DNA from 2 places in the Flavonifractor sp. An9 genome. Region 1 is predicted to be linked to the other one. Evidence: predicted binding sites of a transcription regulator. Region 1 holds the regulator's gene; the other holds the start of a gene.
The links. The regulator Rex, encoded in region 1, represses fermentation and respiration genes when NADH is low (regulators of the CRP and FNR family bind a similar motif). The targets are predictions, from matches to a motif close to ATTGTTAANNNNTTAACAAT.
Positions count from the first base shown of each region.

Region 2: B5G40_RS02240 (DUF3796 domain-containing protein) is a predicted target of Rex. The motif match lies at 7,749-7,768, and genes of this name have one in related genera.

Region 1 is NZ_NFHC01000006.1:42,004-52,470, forward strand. Features, by position in the region: gene uvrA (excinuclease ABC subunit UvrA) at 1-893, shown strand, start outside; gene B5G40_RS05965 (3-hydroxyacyl-CoA dehydrogenase) at 1,083-2,027, shown strand; gene B5G40_RS05970 (pyridoxamine 5'-phosphate oxidase family protein) at 2,076-2,531, opposite strand; gene B5G40_RS05975 (ArsR/SmtB family transcription factor) at 2,696-3,058, shown strand; gene B5G40_RS05980 (cation transporter) at 3,072-3,290, shown strand; gene B5G40_RS05985 (heavy metal translocating P-type ATPase) at 3,324-5,174, shown strand; gene B5G40_RS05990 (S-layer homology domain-containing protein) at 5,219-6,331, opposite strand; gene B5G40_RS05995 (redox-sensing transcriptional repressor Rex) at 6,328-6,960, opposite strand; gene B5G40_RS06000 (spore cortex-lytic protein) at 7,089-7,478, shown strand; gene B5G40_RS06005 (peptidoglycan-binding protein) at 7,491-8,711, shown strand; gene B5G40_RS06010 (peptidoglycan-binding domain-containing protein) at 8,708-9,241, shown strand; gene hisE (phosphoribosyl-ATP diphosphatase) at 9,315-9,644, opposite strand; gene hisI (phosphoribosyl-AMP cyclohydrolase) at 9,641-9,970, opposite strand; gene B5G40_RS06025 (hypothetical protein) at 9,980-10,222, opposite strand; gene hisF (imidazole glycerol phosphate synthase subunit HisF) at 10,245-10,467, opposite strand, start outside.
Region 2 is NZ_NFHC01000002.1:80,927-91,393, forward strand. Features, by position in the region: gene B5G40_RS02185 (hypothetical protein) at 48-803, shown strand; gene B5G40_RS02190 (hypothetical protein) at 800-1,075, opposite strand; gene B5G40_RS02195 (hypothetical protein) at 1,068-1,487, opposite strand; gene B5G40_RS02200 (hypothetical protein) at 1,512-1,772, opposite strand; gene B5G40_RS02205 (metallophosphoesterase family protein) at 1,845-2,312, shown strand; gene B5G40_RS02210 (type III pantothenate kinase) at 2,325-3,107, shown strand; gene mreB (rod shape-determining protein) at 3,200-4,222, opposite strand; gene B5G40_RS02220 (ComF family protein) at 4,412-5,068, opposite strand; gene B5G40_RS02225 (hypothetical protein) at 5,065-5,244, opposite strand; gene nth (endonuclease III) at 5,647-6,294, opposite strand; gene glyA (serine hydroxymethyltransferase) at 6,433-7,674, shown strand; gene B5G40_RS02240 (DUF3796 domain-containing protein) at 7,807-8,163, shown strand; gene B5G40_RS02245 (helix-turn-helix transcriptional regulator) at 8,160-8,360, shown strand; gene B5G40_RS02250 (S-layer homology domain-containing protein) at 8,546-9,616, shown strand; gene B5G40_RS02255 (replication-associated recombination protein A) at 9,892-10,467, shown strand, end outside.

The DNA.
Region 1 (10,467 bases):
CCGGCAAATCCTCCCTGGTCAACGAGATCCTCTATAAGCGGCTGGCCGCCGACCTGAACCGGGCCAAAACCCGCCCCGGCAAGCACCAGTCCATCGAAGGCGAGGAATATCTGGACAAAATCATTGCCATCGACCAGTCCCCCATCGGCCGCACCCCCCGGTCCAATCCGGCCACCTACACCGGCCTCTTCAACGACATCCGGGACCTGTTCGCCTCCACCCCCGACGCCAAGGCCAGAGGTTACGGCCCCGGCCGGTTCTCCTTCAATGTCCGGGGCGGACGGTGCGAGGCCTGCCAGGGCGACGGTCTCATCAAGATCGAGATGCACTTCCTTCCTGATATCTACGTCCCCTGCGAGGTATGTAAGGGAAAGCGGTACAACCGGGAAACCCTGGAGGTACGCTACAAGGGCAAGAACATCTATGAGGTGCTGGATATGACGGTGGAGGAGGCCCTCCCCTTCTTCGAGCACCTGCCCCGGCTGTACAACAAGCTCCAGACCCTCTACGAGGTGGGTCTCAGCTATGTAAAGCTGGGCCAGCCCTCCACCGAGCTGTCCGGAGGCGAGGCCCAGCGTGTCAAGCTGGCCACTGAGCTGGCCAAGCGCTCCACCGGCAAGACCATCTATATCCTGGATGAGCCCACCACCGGCCTTCACACCGCCGATGTGCATAAGCTGATCGAGGTACTTCAGAAGCTGGTGGACGCGGGCAACACCGTGGTGGTCATCGAGCACAATCTGGACGTGATCAAGACTGCCGACCACGTCATTGATCTGGGCCCCGAGGGCGGCTCCGGCGGCGGTACTATTGTTGCGACCGGTACCCCCGAGGCGGTGGCCCAGTGCCCCGCCTCCTACACCGGGCAGTATCTGAAGCGGATGCTGGAGTGACCTCAGGAGAGCTGACAGCCCATTGTGATGAATAAAAAACAGGCGCACTGCTATAGGCGTCAGTTTGCCTGTTTTTTTGCCTTTTGAGCGGAACAGCGTTGACAAAACACCGTTATTGTATTATACTATCATTAGCTAAACTATTTAGTTCATTATATAAACGTGAATTTTTTAACAGGAGGCAGCGCAATGAGCATTCAGAATGTGGTTCTCATCGGCGGCGGCGTGCTGGGCAGTCAAATTGCCTACCAGACCGCCTACAAAGGCTTTCACGTCACCATCTGGCTGAGGAGCGATGCCTCCATCGGCCGGGCCCAGCCCAAGCTGCAGAGGCTTCACGACATCTATGTGGCGGAACTCACTGCCGCCAAGTCCACCCCTGGCCCCTATAGTCCCGGTCTGCTGGACAACAGCCGCACCTACACTCCGGAGGAGATCGACGGGCTGATCGCCCAGGCGGACGCAGCTTTGACCGGCCTGACCCTGACCACCGACCTGGCCGGGGCGGTGAAGGACGCCGACCTGGTCATTGAGGCCCTGGCAGAGGTTCCCCAGGAAAAGATCGAATTCTATCAGAAACTGGCTCCTCTGCTGCCGGAAAAAACCATCCTGGCCACCAATACCTCCACCCTGCTCCCCTCTTCCCTGGCCCAGTATACCGGCCGGCCGGAGAAGTACCTGGCGCTCCACTTTGCCAACAACATCTGGAAGCAGAACACCGCGGAGGTCATGGGCCACCCCGGCACCGACCCGGCCGCTTACGAAGAAGTTGCCCAGTTTGCCGCGGATATCAGCATGGTGCCCCTGCGTCTGAAGAAGGAAAAAAACGGCTACCTGCTCAACTCCATGCTGGTCCCCTTCCTGATGGCAGCCCAGAGCCTGTGGGCGGAGGATATCGCCGACTTCGAGACCATCGACAAGACCTGGGTGCTGGCTACCGGCGCCCCCATGGGCCCCTTCCGCATCCTGGACATCGTGGGTATCACCACGGCCTACAATATCCTCACCAACAACCCTGCTGCCGCCGACCCCAATACCACCTACGGCAAAATGGCCAAGCGGCTGAAAGAAGAGTACATTGACACCGGTAAGCTGGGCATCAACGCCGGTGAGGGATTCTACAAGTATAAATAAGCATTCGTACACAAAAGGGGCGCCGCGTATCTCGCGGCGCCCCTTTTTTCATTCCTTACAAAGTCGTTCCCGTCCACTGACCTGCTCCAAATCAATCCGCCACACCGCGGTGCGGGGCAGGTGCTTCTCAATGACCTCCTCCACCCGTTCCGGGCAGTCGGGGGCATATTTTTTGCAGATGGCCCGCAGAGCTGCCTTCTGCTCCTCCGGGTCGGTCACCTCATGGGCGGTCCCACGGGCTACGGCGCTGGTGAACTCCGTCTCGTAGGCCGCCTGTACCACCCGCTGATGGCCTACAGCCGTCAGGCAGACCTGGGGGTGGAGTCTCAGGCAGTCCAGCTTTTCTCCCCCCAGCCTGGAGTGAAAATAGACCGCCTCCCCCACCCGAACGCCGTTAAGCGGCATACAATAGGGCAGCCCCTCAACGTCGTTTACCGCCAACACCATATATTCGCACCGGTCCAGGGCCTCCAGGCCCACATCCCGTCCATCATCTCGCTTCATATCTATCCGTCCCTTCCGGCCCCAAGGGCCTGTTCTCTCCCCCATCATACCCCCGCCCGAGCCCCATCGCAAGAAAAACTTCCATTCCCTCTTGACATCCTGCCGAGCAAGTATATAATAACACATGAACAATAGCTCATACGTTATTAGAAAGGATGGTCGCCATGACAGACAGCAACGGCGTGGAACGGTGCGATTACAGCCACGTCCACCAGGAGATCGTGGATAAAGTGGAGCGCACCATGCCGGAAGATGAGATCCTCTACGATCTGGCAGAGCTGTTTAAGATCTTTGGGGATTCTACCCGCATCAAGATCCTGTATGTGCTTTTTGAGTCGGAGATGTGCGTGTGCGACATCGCCAAGCTGCTGGGCATGACCCAGTCCGCCATCTCCCATCAGCTGCGGGCTTTGAAGCAGAGCAAACTGGTGAAATACCGCCGGGAGGGCAAGACCGTGTTTTACTCCCTGGCGGACGGCCATGTCCGCACCATTCTGGGCCAGGGCATGGAACACATTGCGGAATGAGAGGAGTTTTACGATGAGAAAGTCATTCAAGCTGAGAGATCTGGACTGCGCCAACTGCGCCGCCAAGATGGAGGACGCCATTCGCAAGCTGGACGGGGTGAACAGCGCCACCGTCAGCTTTATGACCCAGAAACTGACCCTGGACGCCGACGACGCCCGGTTCGACGAGATCCTCCAGCAGGCCGCCAAGGTCTGCAAAAAGGTGGAGCCCGACTGCACCATTGTGTTCTGATCCTGTCATCTGTGTGCAAAGGAGAGATGGATCATGACCAAAAAGCAAAAGCGGATGCTCATCCGCATTCTGGCCAGCGGGGTGCTGTTTGTTGGGGCTGTACTGCTTCCCCTGTCCGGCTGGGCGGAACTGGCGGTCTTTCTGGTCCCCTACGCCGTCATCGGCTGGGATGTGCTGTGGCGGGCGGTGCGCAACATCGCCCACGGGCAGGTATTTGACGAGAACTTCCTTATGGCCCTGGCCACCATCGGCGCACTTGCCATCGGCGAATACCCGGAGGCCGTCTTTGTTATGCTGTTCTATCAGGTTGGAGAGTGGTTCCAGAGCTATGCGGTCAACCGGTCTCGCACCTCCATCGCCGCTCTGATGGATATCCGGCCTGACTACGCCAACATCGAGGTGGACGGCCAGCTGCAGCAGGTGGACCCTGAGGAAGTATCTGTGGGAGACGCCATTGTAATCAAGGCTGGGGAGCGGATTCCCCTGGACGGCGTGGTGTTGGAGGGAACCTCCACCCTGGACACCGCCGCCCTCACCGGCGAGTCCCTCCCCCGCCGGGTCCAGCCCGGCGACGATGTGGTCTCCGGCTGTGTCAACCTGTCCGGCCTGCTGAAGGTTCAGGTCACCAAGGCTTTTGAGGAGTCCACTGTATCCAAGATCCTGGACCTGGTGGAGAATGCCAGCAGCAAAAAGGCCAAGGCAGAGCACTTCATCACCCGGTTTGCCCGGTACTATACCCCCATTGTGGTGCTGGCTGCCGTGGCTCTGGCCCTCCTGCCTCCCCTCTTCACCCAGGTGAGCTGGCTGGATTCCATTCAGCGGGCGCTCAATTTCCTGGTAGTATCCTGCCCCTGCGCCCTGGTGATCTCGGTGCCGCTCTCCTTCTTCGGCGGCATCGGCGGGGCCTCCCGGGCCGGTATTCTGGTCAAAGGAGGCAACTACCTGGAGGTGCTGGCCAAAACGGAGATCGTGGTCTTTGACAAGACCGGCACCCTGACCCAAGGAGTCTTTAACGTCACCGCCATTCATCCCGATCACTGTGACCAGAGCCAGCTGCTGGAGCTGGCCGCCCTGGCGGAGGTCTCCTCTGATCATCCCATCTCCCGCTCTCTGCTGGAGGCCTGGGGCCAGCTGCCCGACCGCAGCCGGGTCACTCAGGCGGAAGAGCTGTCCGGCCGGGGCGTCCGCGCCATGGTGGACGGCAAGGTGATCTGCGCCGGCAACGACAAGCTGATGGATGAGATCGGCGTCACCTGGCACCCCTGCCACCATGTGGGCACCACGGTCCATGTGGCCGCCGACGGGGTCTATCTGGGGCACATCGTCATCTCCGACCAGGTAAAGCCGGACGCCCAACAGGCCATCACCGCACTGAAAGCGGCAGGAGTACGCAAAACTGTGATGCTCACCGGCGATGCCAAGCAGGTTGGCAAGGCGGTAGCCGCCCAGCTGGGGCTGGATGAGGTCCACACCCAGCTCCTCCCCACTGACAAGGTAGACCGGGTAGAGGGACTGCTGAAAGAGGTATCCCCCAAGGGGGCCCTGGCCTTCGTGGGAGACGGCATCAACGACGCCCCCGTCCTTTCCCGGGCGGATGTGGGCATTGCCATGGGCGCCCTGGGTTCCGACGCTGCCATCGAGGCGGCAGACATCGTCCTCATGGATGACAAGCCCTCCAAGCTGGCTCAGGCCATTGCCATCGCCCGCCGCACTCTGGCTATTGTCCGTCAGAACATCGTGTTTGCTCTGGGGGTAAAACTGCTTGTGCTGGTGCTCAGTGCTCTGGGTCTGGCCAATCTGTGGGAGGCCGTCTTTGCAGATGTTGGAGTCTCTGTTATCGCCATTCTCAACGCCATGCGGGCCATGCGCACCGCCAAGATGTAATAAAAAACGCGAGCCTTACGGCTCGCGTTTTTTGTGTTGTGCATTTAACTCAGACGCAGGGCGGAAACCTCGTTCAGCACGGTCTGCATGGTGGCCTTGTCATACCCGCCGTTGGAGGCAGTGCGGTCCAGCAGGATTCCGCCGTCCTTGGTGGGAGCAGAGAGGGCGCACACCGACAGATAGACTACCTGGGCCCGCAGGAAGGTGCCGCTCTCCAGCATGGTGCGTTCACTCTGACGGATGGCACCCAGCGTTACCCCCGCCTCCATGGCAGTCTGCCAGGTAAAGTCAGGATTGGTGCCAGTCTCGGAATAACCCAGCGCCCGGAGCACAAAGGTCATATACTCCCCTGCCGTAATGGTGTTGTTGGGGGCAAAGACCAGCTGACCGGCGGCGTTGGTACCAATGCCGGTAGTGTAGCCCTTTTCATAGGCATAGGCCAGATAGCGGTCGGCCCAACTGGGGCTGTCCACAAAGGGATTGGTTGCCGTACTGGACAGGGCGGCCTGTTCCTCCCCCAACAGGCGAATGAACATGACCAGGCCCTCCACCCGGACCGGCTGGCGCTCCAGCTCATAGCCGGAGCCGTAGGTGGCGCCGGTGCCCTTCAGAAGACCCATCTTAGTCAGACCGTCAGCCATCGCGTTATAATCTACGTTTCCGCTGGCGGAGAGGGTATAGCTTCCCTCCAGACAGAGGACTGCAGTATCAGAGGTCACAGTCACCGCCACAGCGGCGCTCTCCCCTGCCAGACAGCGGTGGCGGGCAGTCAGGCCACTGCCGGAGGCCACCGTATTGCCTGCCGTTGTATCCACCAGCACGCCACCGGAGGCCGTAGCACTTCCTGCCAGCAGCATCACACCGGAGCCGGAGGTAAGGGTCAGCACATCGCCCTTTTTAAAGCGCAGGTCATTGAGTCCGGACGTTCCGCCTGCTTGGGCCAAATATGCGGAATGCTCGCTGTTGAGTTGGTTCAGCGCCTGATGATAGACAGGTGCCGTCAATTCCTCCACCCGCTGCTCCGCCTGCTTCAGGGCCTCATCGGTAAACGTACCATTTACATAACTTTTGCTCACCAAAGACTGGTCGGCGGCTACCACCGCCCCGCAGCTCACCAGGATCACCCCGGCAAGCAAGATTGCCGCTGCTTTTTTCATGCGTCCTCCGAGATCATATAGCTGAGGGCCAACAGGCTGTCCGCAAAGTGAACATCTTCAATGACCACGCCCGGCGCCTCCACCGTCAGCTCGCTGTTAGTAAAATTCCAGATACCCCGTACACCGGCTCGCACCAGTCGACTGGCGGTGGTATTGGCAACGCTCCGGGGCACGGTCAATACACCGATGCTGGCCGGATGCTCCACCAGATACTCCTCCAGCCGATCCACATGATAAATGGGCACGCCAGAGCGAGTCTGGCCCACGATCTCCGGGGCCACGTCAAAGGCCGCGGCCAGCGCCACACCCGAGCGCTCAAAGTGGAAGTTCTCCATCAGGGCCCGGCCCAGATTGCCCGCGCCCAGAATAACCGCCGTATGTCCCCGGTTCATACCCAGGATATCAGAGATCTCATCCCGCAGTTTCTCCACGTTATAACCATATCCCTGCTGGCCAAATTCCCCAAAGCAGGACAGATCCTGCCGGATCTGGGAGGCTGTCAATCCCATGGAGCGGCCCAGAGCACTGGATGAAATACGCTCCACACCGGCCGTATGCAGGTCCGTCAAATGGCGGTAATACCGGGGCAGCCGCCGAATCACCGCACTGGACACCTTTTGCTTTCTCATGCGCCATCACACTCGTTCCAGAGGATATCTTTCCTATTCAGTTTACTCAAAACCGGCCCCGATGTCAACGCCTCACGGGCAATTCCTCCGTTGACGGCATAGAGTGGAAAGAAAAGGAGGAATGCAACTTGGCCGCAACAGGAACCATTCTGACCCGGGTATTTACGTCCCGGGCCCAGATCCCGGTGGCAGGCGCCACCGTAGCTTTTACCCAGCGGGGCACCGAAGGACGCCACACCCTGCTGGCCCTGCGGGTCACCGACGCCAATGGCCGCACCACACCGGTTCAGGTAGAAACGCCTGACGCCTCAGCCAGCGAGTCTCCCGGCACCGTCACTCCCTTTGCCGTGTGTGATATCTGGGCTGAGACCCCGGGCTATGAACTGCTGGTGGTGGAGAACGTCCAGATCTTTGCCGGCACCCAGACCTTGCAGGAGCTGGAGCTCATCCCTCTGCCGGAGCAGTCTGCCATTCTGCTGCCGGAGGACCCGGTCAACGTACCGCCTCAGAATCTGTAAAGGAGGGATACCATGCCAGAATCGCTGCCCATTACCCCCTATGTGCCGCAATACATCACCGTCCATCTGGGCCCGCCGGGCTCCAGCGCGGAGAATGTGACGGTATCCTTTCCGGAGTATGTGAAAAACGTGGCCTCCAGCGAGATCTACCCCACCTGGGAGCCCGCCGCCCTCCAGGCCAACATCCTGGCCATCATCTCTTTCGCACTTAACCGGGTATACACCGAGTTCTATCCCAGCCGGGGCTACCCCTTCAATATCACCTCCTCCACCGCCTACGACCAGAAATTTATCAAGGGCCGTAACATCTTTGAAAATATCAGCCAGCTGGTGGATGAGATGTTCAACTCCTACATACGGCGCATCGGCTTTGTAGAGCCTCTGGCCGCCAAATTCTGCAACGGCACCACCGTCACCTGCGACGGGCTGTCCCAGTGGGGCAGCCAGGCCATGGCGGAACAGGGGGCGGACTATATGACCATCCTGCGCTCCTACTACGGCGATAACATTGAGCTGGTGACCAACGCCCCGGTCCAGGGCATCCGCTACTCCTACCCCGGCTATCCTATCCGCCGGGGAGACAGAGGCGAGGCGGTCCAGCGCATCCAGGTCATGCTCAACCGTATCTCCCGGGACTACCCAGCCATACCCAAGGTCTACCCGGTGGACGGGGTTTTTGGTCCCACTACGGAGGCAGCGGTAGAGAAATTCCAGTCCATCTTTGACCTGACCCCCGACGGTATCGTGGGCAACTCCACCTGGTACAAGATGGTGTTTCTCTATGTAGGGGTGCTGGATCTGGCAGAGCTCATCAGTCAGGGGCAGACCTATTACCCCGGCAGCGGAAGCCAGCCCTTCCCCAACGTGCTGGCCGAGGGCGCCAGAGGCGATTCGGTACGAACCGTACAATATGTGCTGTCGGTAGTGTCGGAGTTCTACAGCAATATCCCCCGGGTGGCCATCGACGGCATCTACGGTCCCGCCACAAAAAACGCTGTCATCGCGGTTCAGCGCATGGCCGGCCTGCCCCAGGACGGTATCATGGGTCCACAGACCTGGGCCGCCCTCTACCGGCTCTATGCCGGTATCGCGGACACGGTGGAGACCTATACCAACGTGATCCCGGAGCAATTCCGCCCCGACCTGCCCGAAAGTCAGGCCACCGGCCTGACTCAGTATCCCGGCCAGCCCATGACCCTGGGTTCCGCCGATGAGAGAGGAGTAACCCAATGATCGTGCCCCAAGAGATCCGACTGATCGGCCAGCCGGTCCGCAGCCTGCAAACCATGCTGCGGGAGCTGTCCTTCCTCTACGACTTCCTCCCCCGCCTCACTCCTGATGGGGTCTTTGGGGAGCGCACCCTGGAGGCCGTCATGCTCTTTCAGCGAGAATTCTTCCCGCCGGTCACCGGTCGGGTGGACCAGGCCACCTGGGAGGCCATCGTAGCCCTCTTCTTGCAGGCCAGAGCCAGGCTGGCCGGGCCTCTCCCCTGCCGCGGCTACCCCAACTGTGATTTTTCCGTTCAGCCTGACCAGGACAGCGTCCACCTCTATCTGGTGCAGTCCATGTTCCGGGCACTGGCCCGCCTCCTCAATGGCATCCAGTCCACCCCGGTCACCGGCCAGAACGACACCGCCACTCAGCATAATATCCGCTGGGTCCAGCAGTTGGACGGCCGGCCCCAGACCGGCGTACTGGATCAGGACAGCTGGAATACCATCAGCCGTCTATATACGCTGTTCGTCACCTACGGGCAGAAATAGACTACTGCAGCTATTTCTGTAAAAGAAATAGGGTCGATGCAGAGTTTTCCTCTGCATCGACCCCGCTCTTTTCTCAGGTCTCGTGGTCCACTGTCTTCATCTGTTTCAGATTGCCGATCTTATGACTCCGACGCTCCAATTCGGCCAGCACCGCGTCCAGAGGGATGTTCTGGTCGGCCATCATCACCATCAGGTGGTAGATGAGGTCGGAAATCTCTCCCACCGTCTCCTCCTGCTTGCCGTTCTTGGCGGCAATGATGGTCTCGGAGCACTCTTCCCCCACCTTCTTCAGGATTTTGTCCAGGCCCTTATCAAACAGGTAGCAGGTGTAGGACCCCTCCTGGGGATCGCTCTTGCGGCCCAGCACCACCTGGTACAGGTCCTGTAAAATGGTATCGCTCATGGTGTTTCCTCCCAAATCGTGTTAAAAAAGCAGCTGCGTGCTCCGGTATGGCAGGTGGGGCCCTCCGGGGTGCAGAGATAGAGCAGGGTGTCGGTGTCACAGTCGGTAACCATCTTCTTCACATGGAGGAAGTGGCCCGAACTCTCGCCCTTATTCCACAGTTTCTGGCGGCTGCGGGACCAGAACCAGGCGGTCTTGGTCTTTAAGGTCAGCTCTACCGCCTCTTTGTTGGTAAAGCCCAGCATCAAAATATCTTTGGTATCCGCGTCCTGGATGATGACGGGGATCAAATCGGATTTCTGAAACAAAAGGTCCAGATCCAGCATACTATCACCTCAAAACTCCCAGGGCGGCTTCTCCTCTTTCCAGTCCCAGGGATCTTCTCCTCCCCGCCGGTCCCGGCGGGCGGTCAGCTTGGTCTGCTCCGCCGATGTGCGAGACGCCGGCCGGCTGGTGGCCGGTCTTTGTTTCACCGGTTTCCGCATCTGGTTCCCGCCCGGCAGTCGCTTTCCAGTCAACTGATTGACATTGTCTTCTCCAATCAGATCGGACACCAGATCAAAAATGTTATCCAGCATATCATCTTCCCCCTTGTGTGAGTTATCGCACCGGGATCTGTCTGGTTTCAAGATACTCCTTTACCTGGGGCACTGTCAACTCCCCAAAATGGAATAAAGAGGCTGCCAGGGCCGCGTCGCACCCGGTCTCTTCAAATACCTCCGCAAAATGGGCCAGGCTACCGCAGCCACCGGAGGCAATCACGGGGATGGATACCGCATTGGTGACCGCTTTTGTCATGGCCAGATCAAAACCAGCCTTGGTT
Region 2 (10,467 bases), on a different contig from region 1:
TTCGCAAACGGATCAGATCCCTTGGTCGAGCCTGAGGAGGGAGCGGCATGGAACGGCGCAATCGGAATATTCTGGTGGTGCTCATCGGCATCGTCATTACCGTTGCCATGCTCTCCAGCTTTGGACTCGGCCTTTTTTCACCTGATACTGCCAAGATCCAACTGCCCACCCCGGCGGCCAGCCAGTCACAGGAGCCGGTGGAGGAGGAGGAGTACGTACGGGTGGAGATCACCACTGAGACGGTACAGTATGTGGTGGAGCACACCCTGACTCGGCCGGAGAGCTACGGACGAAGCGTGACCATTGAGGACTTCTGGGGGGATGGCCAGAGCGGCGTTACCCACGCTACCGTGTGGGTGGATGATGGCTGGACCCACACCACTGCCACGCTGCCCGGAGGTACCGTCCGCCATTCCATTGTAGGGGATGATCAGTTCTGGCTCTGGTACGAGGGGAATAGCCGGGTGCTTACCGGGGCGGCGGATGAGGACTCCGCCGATCTGGAAGGTCAGCGTATCCCCACCTATGAGGATGTGCTCAAGCTGAAGCAGTCGGATATTGCCGATGCCGGCTATGAGGATAAAGAGGGCGTCTCCTGCATCTTTGTGGAGACCGTGCCTGACAGTCAGGGTTATGTAGAGCGATACTGGATCTCCACGGACAGCGGCTTGCTCTCCTGTGCGGAAACCAGGCTGGAAGGTCAGCTGATTTATCGGATGAGCGCCTTTTCGGTGGACCGGCCCGTGCCGGAAAACGCATCCTTTGTGCTGCCCGATGGCACGGTGCTCCACGACCCGAGTTAATTGAGTCCCAACAGTAACACCAGAGCCAGGGTGATGACCAGCTCCATATCGTCGCCCTCCAGAAAGAGAAAGAGAAGGATGAGCAGAAGCAGCACATCCCCGGTGTCCAGACTGTCCAGCTTCAGGCTTTTCAGCAGCTCACCCAGCGCGCCCGCTTTCTTTTTGCCCCCCGCCTTTGGGGGGCGCTTCTCTTCCCGGGGCGGGGGAGAGGGGGCATCCTCCTGGGGTATCCTGGTATAGGAGGTGCCGTTGGGGATGTAGCGGTTATACATCGTCCTCCTCCTCTCCGCGGTCACGGAACATCCGCAGCGCTGTCCGGATCACCCGGGTAAGCCGGACGATGCGGACGGCCTGATCCATCTTTTCCTGCCGCTCCGGCTTGAGAAAGGGCTTGAGTGCGGCCAACAGGGCAGTCTTTTTATCGTCCTGGGCGGAATACTCCGACAAAAGCCCCATCCCCATCCGCAGCAGCCTGGGGTCCAGCCCGTCCAGGGCGGACAGGGGGGAGGGAGTGTCGCTCTCTGCCGGCGGCTGGTCGGCCGGTTCAGACTCCGGTTCTGCCGCGGGCTGTTCGGATGCCTGCTCCTCCTGCTTGCCCGAGAGGGACTGGGCCAGGGACATGATCTGTTCCATGGCTTGGGGATTGCCCAGGATCTGGTTGAGTTGTTCTTCCAACTGGGCCACGGGCCATCCCTCCTTGTCGTAAAATCAGTCCTGTTTGGGAGCGGTTTGATTGAGACGTTCCACCAGTTTGGCGCCCTCCGGGTTCTGCATCACCTGGCGCACCATGGCCAGCAGATCCTTGGTATCCCCCAGAGCGGCGGAAGCTGCGGCGGTTTTCAGCTTGCCGCCGGCATTTTGATTGAGCAATTCCATCAGCCGCTGGGCGTCCGGGGAGTGGATCACCTGCTCCAGCAGGGCCCGGTTGTGCTCCAGGGCGGCGGTGGGATCGGTTTTGTTCTGACCCATATCATCAACTCCATCCCTAATATATAGTGGCGTTCACTTCATTATATGTACCGCCCTTGAGAAGGTGATTGTATGAAACTGCTGATTTTTTCTGATTCCCATGGCAATGTGGCCAATATGGAGGATGTGGTGCGGCTGGAGAGTCCTGATCGCATCCTCCACCTGGGGGATTTGGCCCGGGACGCCGAGGACCTGGCCGCCAAGTTCCCCAACATCCCGGTAACCTACGTCCCCGGCAACTGCGACGGACGACGGCCCGACCTGCCGGAGGAGCGGGTTTTTACCCTGGAGGGCTGTAAGATTCTGATGACCCACGGCCACATCTACCATGTGAAGATGGGTATGGGAATGGCGGTGCGGGCGGCCAGGGAAGCAGGGGCCCATCTGCTGTGCTTTGGCCACACCCATGAGGCCTTCTGCGAGTTTGAAAACGGGATGTGGATCGTGAATCCCGGTTCGGTTGGTACCTTTGGACCTCACACCTACGCTGTGGCTGTCCTGGAGGATGGCGGCGCGGTGTGTTACCTCAGTCATTTATAAGAGAAGGGAAGGATGGCTATGCTGCTTGCGGTGGACGTGGGCAACACCAATATGGTGTTCGGCATTTATGAGGGGGCGGAGCTAAAGGGCAGCTTCCGCACCATGACGGACAGCGACCGCACCTCTGATGAGCTGGGGCTGCTGGTGTGCCAGTATTTCCAGCGCTTTGGCCTGGAGCTGGACCAGATCGAGGATGTGGTGATCGGCTCGGTGGTGCCCCAGGTGATGCACACCCTTACCAACGCCATGAAAAAGTATGTGGGCAAGACCCCTCTGGTGTTGGATGACGGACTGGACCCCCGGCTTCCCTATGTGCCCTGTGCCAGTGAGGAGCGGCTGGGGCCAGACCGGGCGGCGGCCGACATCGCTGCCATGGCCAAATACGGGAAACCTCTGATTGTGCTGGACTTCGGCACCGCCACTACCCTGGACGCGGTGAGTCGGGACGGGGTGTACCTGGGCGGCTGTATCACCGCCGGGGTACGGGTATCTATCGACGGGTTGTTCCAAAAGACTGCCCTGCTGCCCCGGGTGGAGCTGGTGAAACCGGCCACCGTGCTGGGTACCACCGCCGTGGGCCAGATCCAGGCAGGAGCGGTGATGGGCTATATCGGAGCCATCGAGTACCTGATTCGCCAGGCCAAGAAGGAGATCGGCGAGCCGGACGTGAAAGTGATCGCCACCGGCGGGCTGGCCCGGATGGTGGCGGATAACACCGGCCTGATCGATGTGGTGGACCCCCAGCTGGTGTTGGACGGTCTGCGGATCATCTATGAGCGGGAAAAGAAACACTAAGAAAAAGCGGTAGGCATTGCATTGCAGTGCCTACCGCTTTTTTAAAAAAAGGCGTGCCGCAGTCTGCGGCACGCCAAATGTGAGGCCTTGATTCAGTTCATCTGCTTGCGGCGGGACAGGTTGATGGTGCCGTCCTGCATGGAATCCACGTCATCCAGGCTCTTGCCGGTACCGTAGGCCACGCAGGAGATGGCGTCGTCGGCCACATGGGTTTCGATGCCGGTATGAGACTCGATCAGCTTGTCGAAGCCCCAGACCAGGGAGCCGCCGCCGGTCATGACAATACCGTTGGTGGAGATATCGGCCACCAGCTCGGGGGGGGTGCGCTCCAGCACGCCGTGGATGGCCTCCAGGATGCGGGTGGAGACCTCCTCGAAGGCCTCGATCATCTCGATGGAGGACACGGAAAACACACGGGGCAGGCCGGTCATCAGGCAGCGGCCCTTAATCTCCACAGTCTGCTCCTCGGGGCGGGGGAACACACAGCCGATCTGCATCTTCAGCTCCTCGGCGGTGCGCTCGCCGATGAGCACATTGTGCTTGCGGCGGATATACTTGACGATGGCCTCGTCGAACTGGTCTCCGGCAATCTTGATGGAGGTGGACTCCACAATGCCGGACAGGGAGATGACGGCAATATCGGTGGTGCCGCCGCCGATGTCCACGATCATGTGGCCGTCGGGCTTGGCGATGTCGATACCGGCGCCGATGGCAGCGGCCACGGGCTCCTCAATGAGGTACACCCGGCGGGCGCCGGCCTGGATGCCGGCGTCAATGACGGCACGCTCCTCCACCTCGGTGATGCCGGAGGGAACGCAGATAACAATGCGGGGCTTGAACAGCCGGAAGGAGGTCACCTTACGGATGAACTCCTTGAGCATCCGCTCGGTCATGTCGTAGTCGGAGATGACGCCCTCCCGCAGGGGACGGATGGCCACGATGTTGCCGGGGGTACGGCCCAGCATCTGCTGAGCCTCGGTGCCCACTTTGAGCAGCTTGCCCGTATTTTTGTCAATAGCCACCACGGAGGGCTCCCGCAGGACTACGCCCTTGCCCTTTACATAGACCAGGATAGAAGCAGTACCCAGGTCGATACCGATATCTTTACTGAACATACCTGCACCTCGACGTTTTACTCTGTATGATGAATGGTGATGACTGACCAGAAAGCCAACTCAGTCAAACAAGACTGGATGCAATGCCCCAGTCTGAATCCTCTATATTATACAGAAGTATGCCCGCCATTTCAACGTAAATTTCCGCTAATTTTCTGAATTTTCCCGGCAGATGACCGGTCAGTCCGCCTATCTGGCCCGGGCCAGGGCGGCGCACACCACATCCTCTGCCCCCATGGTACGCAGGGTGCGGGCGCATTCGGACAGGGTGGAACCGGTGGTTACCACATCGTCAATGAGCAGGACCCGCTTTCCCGCCACCAGCTCCGGGTCCACCGGGGTATAGGCGCCCAGTACATTGGCCCGGCGCTGGGCATCCTCGGTGATGCCGGACTGGGGATCGGTATTCCGCTCCTTCCGCAGGGTCTCCACCGCCACATCTCCCAGCTCCAGAGCGGCGGCGCTGGCCAGCAGGAAGGCCTGATCATAGCCACGCTCCCTCTTTCGCCGGTCGGAGAGAGGCACCCAGGTGATGAGATCGTACCGACCGTCCAAATGATCATGGACACACTGGGCCACCAATTTGCCGTATACTTTATGATAACCACGGCGTCCTTTGAATTTGTACCGGTGGATGGAATCCCGTACCTTGTCCTGATAGCGCAGCGGCGCGGTGCACAGGGAGAAAAATTCCCCTGTCAGTTCCGCTTCGCCGTCGGTGAGCCAGGGCAGTTCCCGCTGGCAGCGCCGGCAGAAGCCGCTTTTACCGGAGTCCAGCACCTTCCCGCAGAACACACACTTGGGCGGGAAGAGCAGGTCCAGCACAAAGCCCAGCGGCCCGCTCATTTTGATGCCTCCGCCGGAATCGGCCCGTGCTCCTTTTCAAATTCCCGGATGCAGCTTTGGATCAGATAATGCGCCTGTCCATTGATGGTTCTGCCCTCATAAGATGCGATGTACCGCAATTTCTGATGGATCTCAGGCGTGACCCGTAAGCCAATGTGTTTGACTTCTTTTCCCATGTCTTTCACACCTCCATCCTGCTTTGCGTGCGATTGCACGCATCCTGGATATATAGTATGAAAATTTGGGTGGAATATGGGGGAGTGCACAAAATTGCACGCACAAAATTCTGTAAAAGATTTCGCCCTGCGGGGCGAGTGCCTTTCTGTACGGACAGAAAGGCACCAAAGAACCGTCAAAGGGGAGAGGGATTTCGATTTCCCTCTCCCCTTTGAAATCCTCTCCCCTTAAAACGACCAATCAGGGGGGAGACTGCGGTCTCCCCCCTATTGGATGTACCCCCCTCTGGGGACGGGGCGCTGGAGCGCGGCGGGTCGTTTGGCGGGCGGGGATAGCCCCCGCCCCTACGCTCTACTTTCGGACCTCTTTGTAGGGACGGCCTTTATGGCCGCCTGAAAGGCTTAATCTCCGGTGCTCTTCTGAAAATGGTCGCACCAGGGCCGCAGGGTACAGTTTTGGCAGTCAGGCCGCCGGGCCACGCACACCGCCCGGCCGTGAAGCACCATCCGATGGCAGAAGTCGCTGGACTCCTCCGGCGGCAGGATCTTGCGCAGCTGCATTTCGGTTTTTGCCGGGTCCTTGGTGCCGTCGGTGAGACCCAGAAGGCCGGTGATACGGATACAGTGGGTGTCCGCCACCACCACGCCGGGGGTCTTGTACACGTCGCCCAGGATCAGGTTGGCGGTCTTGCGGCCCACGCCGGGCAGCTTCAGCAGGTCCTCCATATTGTCGGGCACTACGCCGCCGTACACATCCACCAGCATCCGGGCGGCGGCCACGATATCCCGGGCCTTGGCCCGGAAGAAGCCGGTGGAGTGGATGTAGGTCTCCACCTCGCTGACGTCGGCCTCCGCCAGAGACTCCAGGGTGGGGAAGCGGGCGTACAGGGCGGGCGTGACCATATTGACCCGCTCATCGGTGCACTGGGCAGCCAGACGGACGGCGAAGAGCAGCTCATAGGGCTTGGGATATTGCAGGGAACACAGGGCGTCGGGGTAGAGGCGCTTGAGCTCCTCCACAATGGCAATGACATCCTGATGGTCTTTCATAGGATCACCTCGTTAGACAATATAACACACAACGCAGCAAAAAACGAGAGGGTTTTTCCTATGGTGACGATTGTAATTTTGGGAATCATCCGGTATAATGAGTTAAATCGCTAAAATTTTGAAAGGTGGCGACAGACATTGGTCAAGGATATCATGGAGTTTCTTACCGCCCAGGACCCGGAGGTAGGTCAGGCCGTTGAGGCGGAGTACGCCCGGCAGCAGCGCAACATTGAGCTCATCGCCTCTGAGAACTTCGTCAGCCAGGCGGTGCTGGCCGCGGCGGGCACGGTGCTCACCAATAAATATGCTGAGGGCTATCCCGGCAAGCGGTACTACGGCGGCTGCCAGTGCGTGGACGTGGTGGAGGAGATCGCCCGCAAGCGGGCCTGCCAGCTCTTCGGAGCCGACCACGCCAATGTGCAGCCCCACTGCGGCGCCAACGCCAATTTCGCGGTCTATCAGGCTCTGTGCGAGCACGGCGACACCGTGCTGGGCATGGATCTGGCCAACGGCGGCCACCTGACCCACGGCTCTCCCGTCAACTTCTCCGGCAAGAACTACAACATGGTGGCCTATGGGGTCAACGAGCAGGGGCGCATCGACTACGACCAGGTCCGGGATCTGGCCAAGAAGCATCAGCCCAAGATGATCCTGGCTGGCGCTTCCGCCTACCCCCGCGTCATCGACTTCAAGACCTTTGCCGACATCGCCCATGAGGTGGGAGCCTACCTCTTCGTGGATATGGCCCACATCGCTGGTCTGGTGGCCGCCGGGCTCCATCCCAACCCGGTGCCCTACGCCGACGTGGTGACCACCACCACCCATAAGACCCTCCGGGGTCCCCGGGGCGGCATGATCCTCTGTAAGGAGGAGCTGGCCAAGAAGATCGACTCCGCCATTTTCCCCGGCAGCCAGGGCGGCCCTCTGGAACACATCATCGCCGCCAAGGCGGTGGCTCTGGGCGAGGCCCTCAAGCCTGAGTTTAAGACCTACCAGCAGCAGATCGTGAAGAACGCCGCCGCTCTGGCGGACTCCCTGCTGAAGGAGGGCTTCGACTTGGTGAGCGGCGGCACCGACAACCACCTGATGCTGGTGGACCTGCGGCCCGCCCACCTCACCGGCAAGGAGATGGAGCACCGCCTGGACGAGGTCAACATCACCGTCAACAAGAACGCCATCCCCAATGACCCCGAGAAGCCCTTCGTCACCTCCGGTATCCGGGTGGGTACTCCCGCCGCCACCAGCCGGGGCTTTGTGGAGGAGGATATGAAGGTCATTGCCCAGGTCATGTGGCAGACCGCTACCAACTTCGAGGGCAACCAGGAGAACCTGCGTGCCCAGGTGGCGCAGCTCACTGCCAAGTACCCCCTGTACGAATAAGCACTATTTACAAGGCCGCCTTCGGGCGGCCTTGTTGCGTTTCTCCTTATTTCTGCTTGACAGTTCAATTGCTATGTGGTAAATTTATCACAAGATAAGCGAAATACATCACATAAAAGAGGAGGGAATGAGATGCGGACCAAACGATGGTATGGACTGATCGGCTTACTGTCTCTGCTGGGTTTTGTGGGGGTATTTACACCGGAGCGAGCCTTCCTGGGCTTCTTTGCGTTTGCGGTGGACTTCCAGTATTTTTTCATCCGGGCGGATGAAATGGAGACAGGACGCATTCAGCGCTCCGCCGCCCTGGGCTTTTTTGCGGGCATGACGGTTTCTGTAGCGGCAGCCCTTGGGTGTTTACTGCTGGGGGATAGCTCTAAAGAAGGGCTGTATCCGGCCTTTGCCCTGGGCTGGGGCGTGGCGGTTGCGGTATACGCCTTGTCCGACTTCTGGAGCAGTTGTAAGGAATGGTGGTATACCCGGTCATGATATACAATCGGATCAAGGAGCACCGGGCCCGGCTGGAACTCAGTCAGGAGGAGCTGGCCAAAAGGGTGGGGGTCCGGCGGGAAACCATCAGCAATCTGGAAAAGGGAAAGTATAATCCCTCTCTGGTACTGGCCTGGAATATCGCCAAGGTATTCGGTGTGTCCATTGAAAAGGTCTTTACCGTCACAGAGGAATAGGGGCATTTTCTCTTTACGGTCAATCGAACGTGTGTTAGAATGGAGCGGAAGAAATTCCGCTCCATTCTGCTTTATAATGTTGTTTCTAAAATTTTTATAAAAATCCTGTCACAAATGCCCCGGCTGGAGGGTTTTTGTAGTAGAATAAGATCAGAGACGTCCAAGCAGAAAGGAAGGTCATGATCATGAAACGAATTGCATCTCTGGCCCTTTCCCTGGTATTGCTGCTGGGCTGCCTGCCCGCTGCCATGGCGGTGGAGGACGGCCCCTCTCCCTGGGCGGAAGAGGAGGTGAGCCGTGCGGTGGAGGTTGGCCTGGTGCCCCAGTCCCTTCAGGAGGATTGGCAGCAGCCTATGACCCGAGGCGAGTTTGCCATGATGGTCATCCGCTATCTGGCCGTGACCTATGGCCGAACCGATGAGCAGCTGGTCAACGACTATATGACCTACTGCCCCGACCGCAACGGCGAATTCTGGGGGGAGGAGGACTTCGGCGACGGGCTGACCTGGTGGCAGCGGTTCTCCGATGAGAAGAGCGGCTCCTGCTTCACAGATCTGCCCACGGGAGAGCAGCGAGGCTATATCCAGTCTGCTTACCACATGGGCCTGGTCAACGGCAAGGGGGACGGCACCCTCTATGACCCGGAGGGTACCATTACCCGGCAGGAGGCGGCCTGTCTGTTGGCCCGGGTCTATCAGAAGCTGGACCCGGAGGACCACCGGATTGCGCTGTACAGCGGCTATACCGACTATAGCGAAATGGCCACCTGGGCCATAGACAGCATTGCTTCTGTGGTGGGACTGGACATCATGGGAAGCACCTCTGCTTCCGCGCTGACCTTTGACCCGCTGGGCACCTACAGCCGGGAGCAGGCGGCAGTTACCTTCCTGCGGCTGTATGAGGACGCCCCGGTGAGTGCCGCCAAGGGCAACGTGATCAAGCTGGAGGAGGCGGCCTATCAGCAGGAGCTGTGGGAGGTGTTCCACAAGGGTGACCCCGGCACCAACATCCCGGAGTTCCAGGCAGATACGCCCTGGGGCACCGTCCTGGCCATCCGCCACCGGAACATGATGCATTTTTCCGAGGAACTGCTGGTTATTTACCGGGATGGACGGGTGCAGGTGCTGTCGGCGGCCAAGATGGGCTCTGACTGGTCGGTGAACGACAGCCAGGACACGTTTTCTTACACAGTAGACGGGGTGCAGTACCAGCTGGACCTGACAACCAGGCAGGTGACCCCGCGCTCCGGGAGCTGAAACATCCCGTGGGATGGGAATTTTCCCGCCCCGTTCCCTTTACGAATACTCGAACGCGTGTTAGAATGGAGCGGAAGTAATTCCGCTCCATTCTGCTTGGACTGAGGAAGGAACCTCCGGGGTTAAGGTTTCGGAGGGAAAGATAGTGTGAAAGAAAACCGTCAGGGTTGTCTTTCGCGTTCAGTCAAATACATTTTGAACCTTTGTGAAAGGTTCAAAATGGCATGGAGCGGAAGTAATTCCGCTCCATTCTGCTTTTAAGGGAGGTCGTTCCCATGACATACCGGCCTTTGGCGGACGAGATCCGGCCCCAGTCTCTGGACGAGGTGGTGGGCCAGCGCCACATATTGGGGGAGGGAGGGCTGCTCCGCCGCATCATTGAGGGAGGCAACATCCCCAATCTGGTGTTTTACGGCCCATCGGGCACCGGCAAGACCACGGTGGCCAACATCATCGCCAAGCGCACCAACCGGCCCCTCCACCGGCTCAACGCCACCACCGCCTCCATCTCCGACATCAAGGAGATCATGGCTCAGATCGGCACCATGCTGGCCCCCGACGGGGTGCTGCTCTATCTGGACGAGATCCAGTATTTTAACAAGAAGCAGCAGCAGTCCCTGCTGGAGTTCATGGAGAACGGCAAGATCACCCTCATCGCCTCCACCACTGAGAATCCTTACTTCTATGTCTACAACGCGGTGCTCAGCCGCTCCAGCGTCTTTGAATTCAAGCCCCTCACCGCCGCCGATGTGCTGCCCGCCGTGGAGCGGGGCATCCGACTCATGGGGGAGCGGCTGGAGGGCGAGGTAGTTTGCGAGGAGGGCGTGAAGGAGCATATCGCCTCCGCCTGC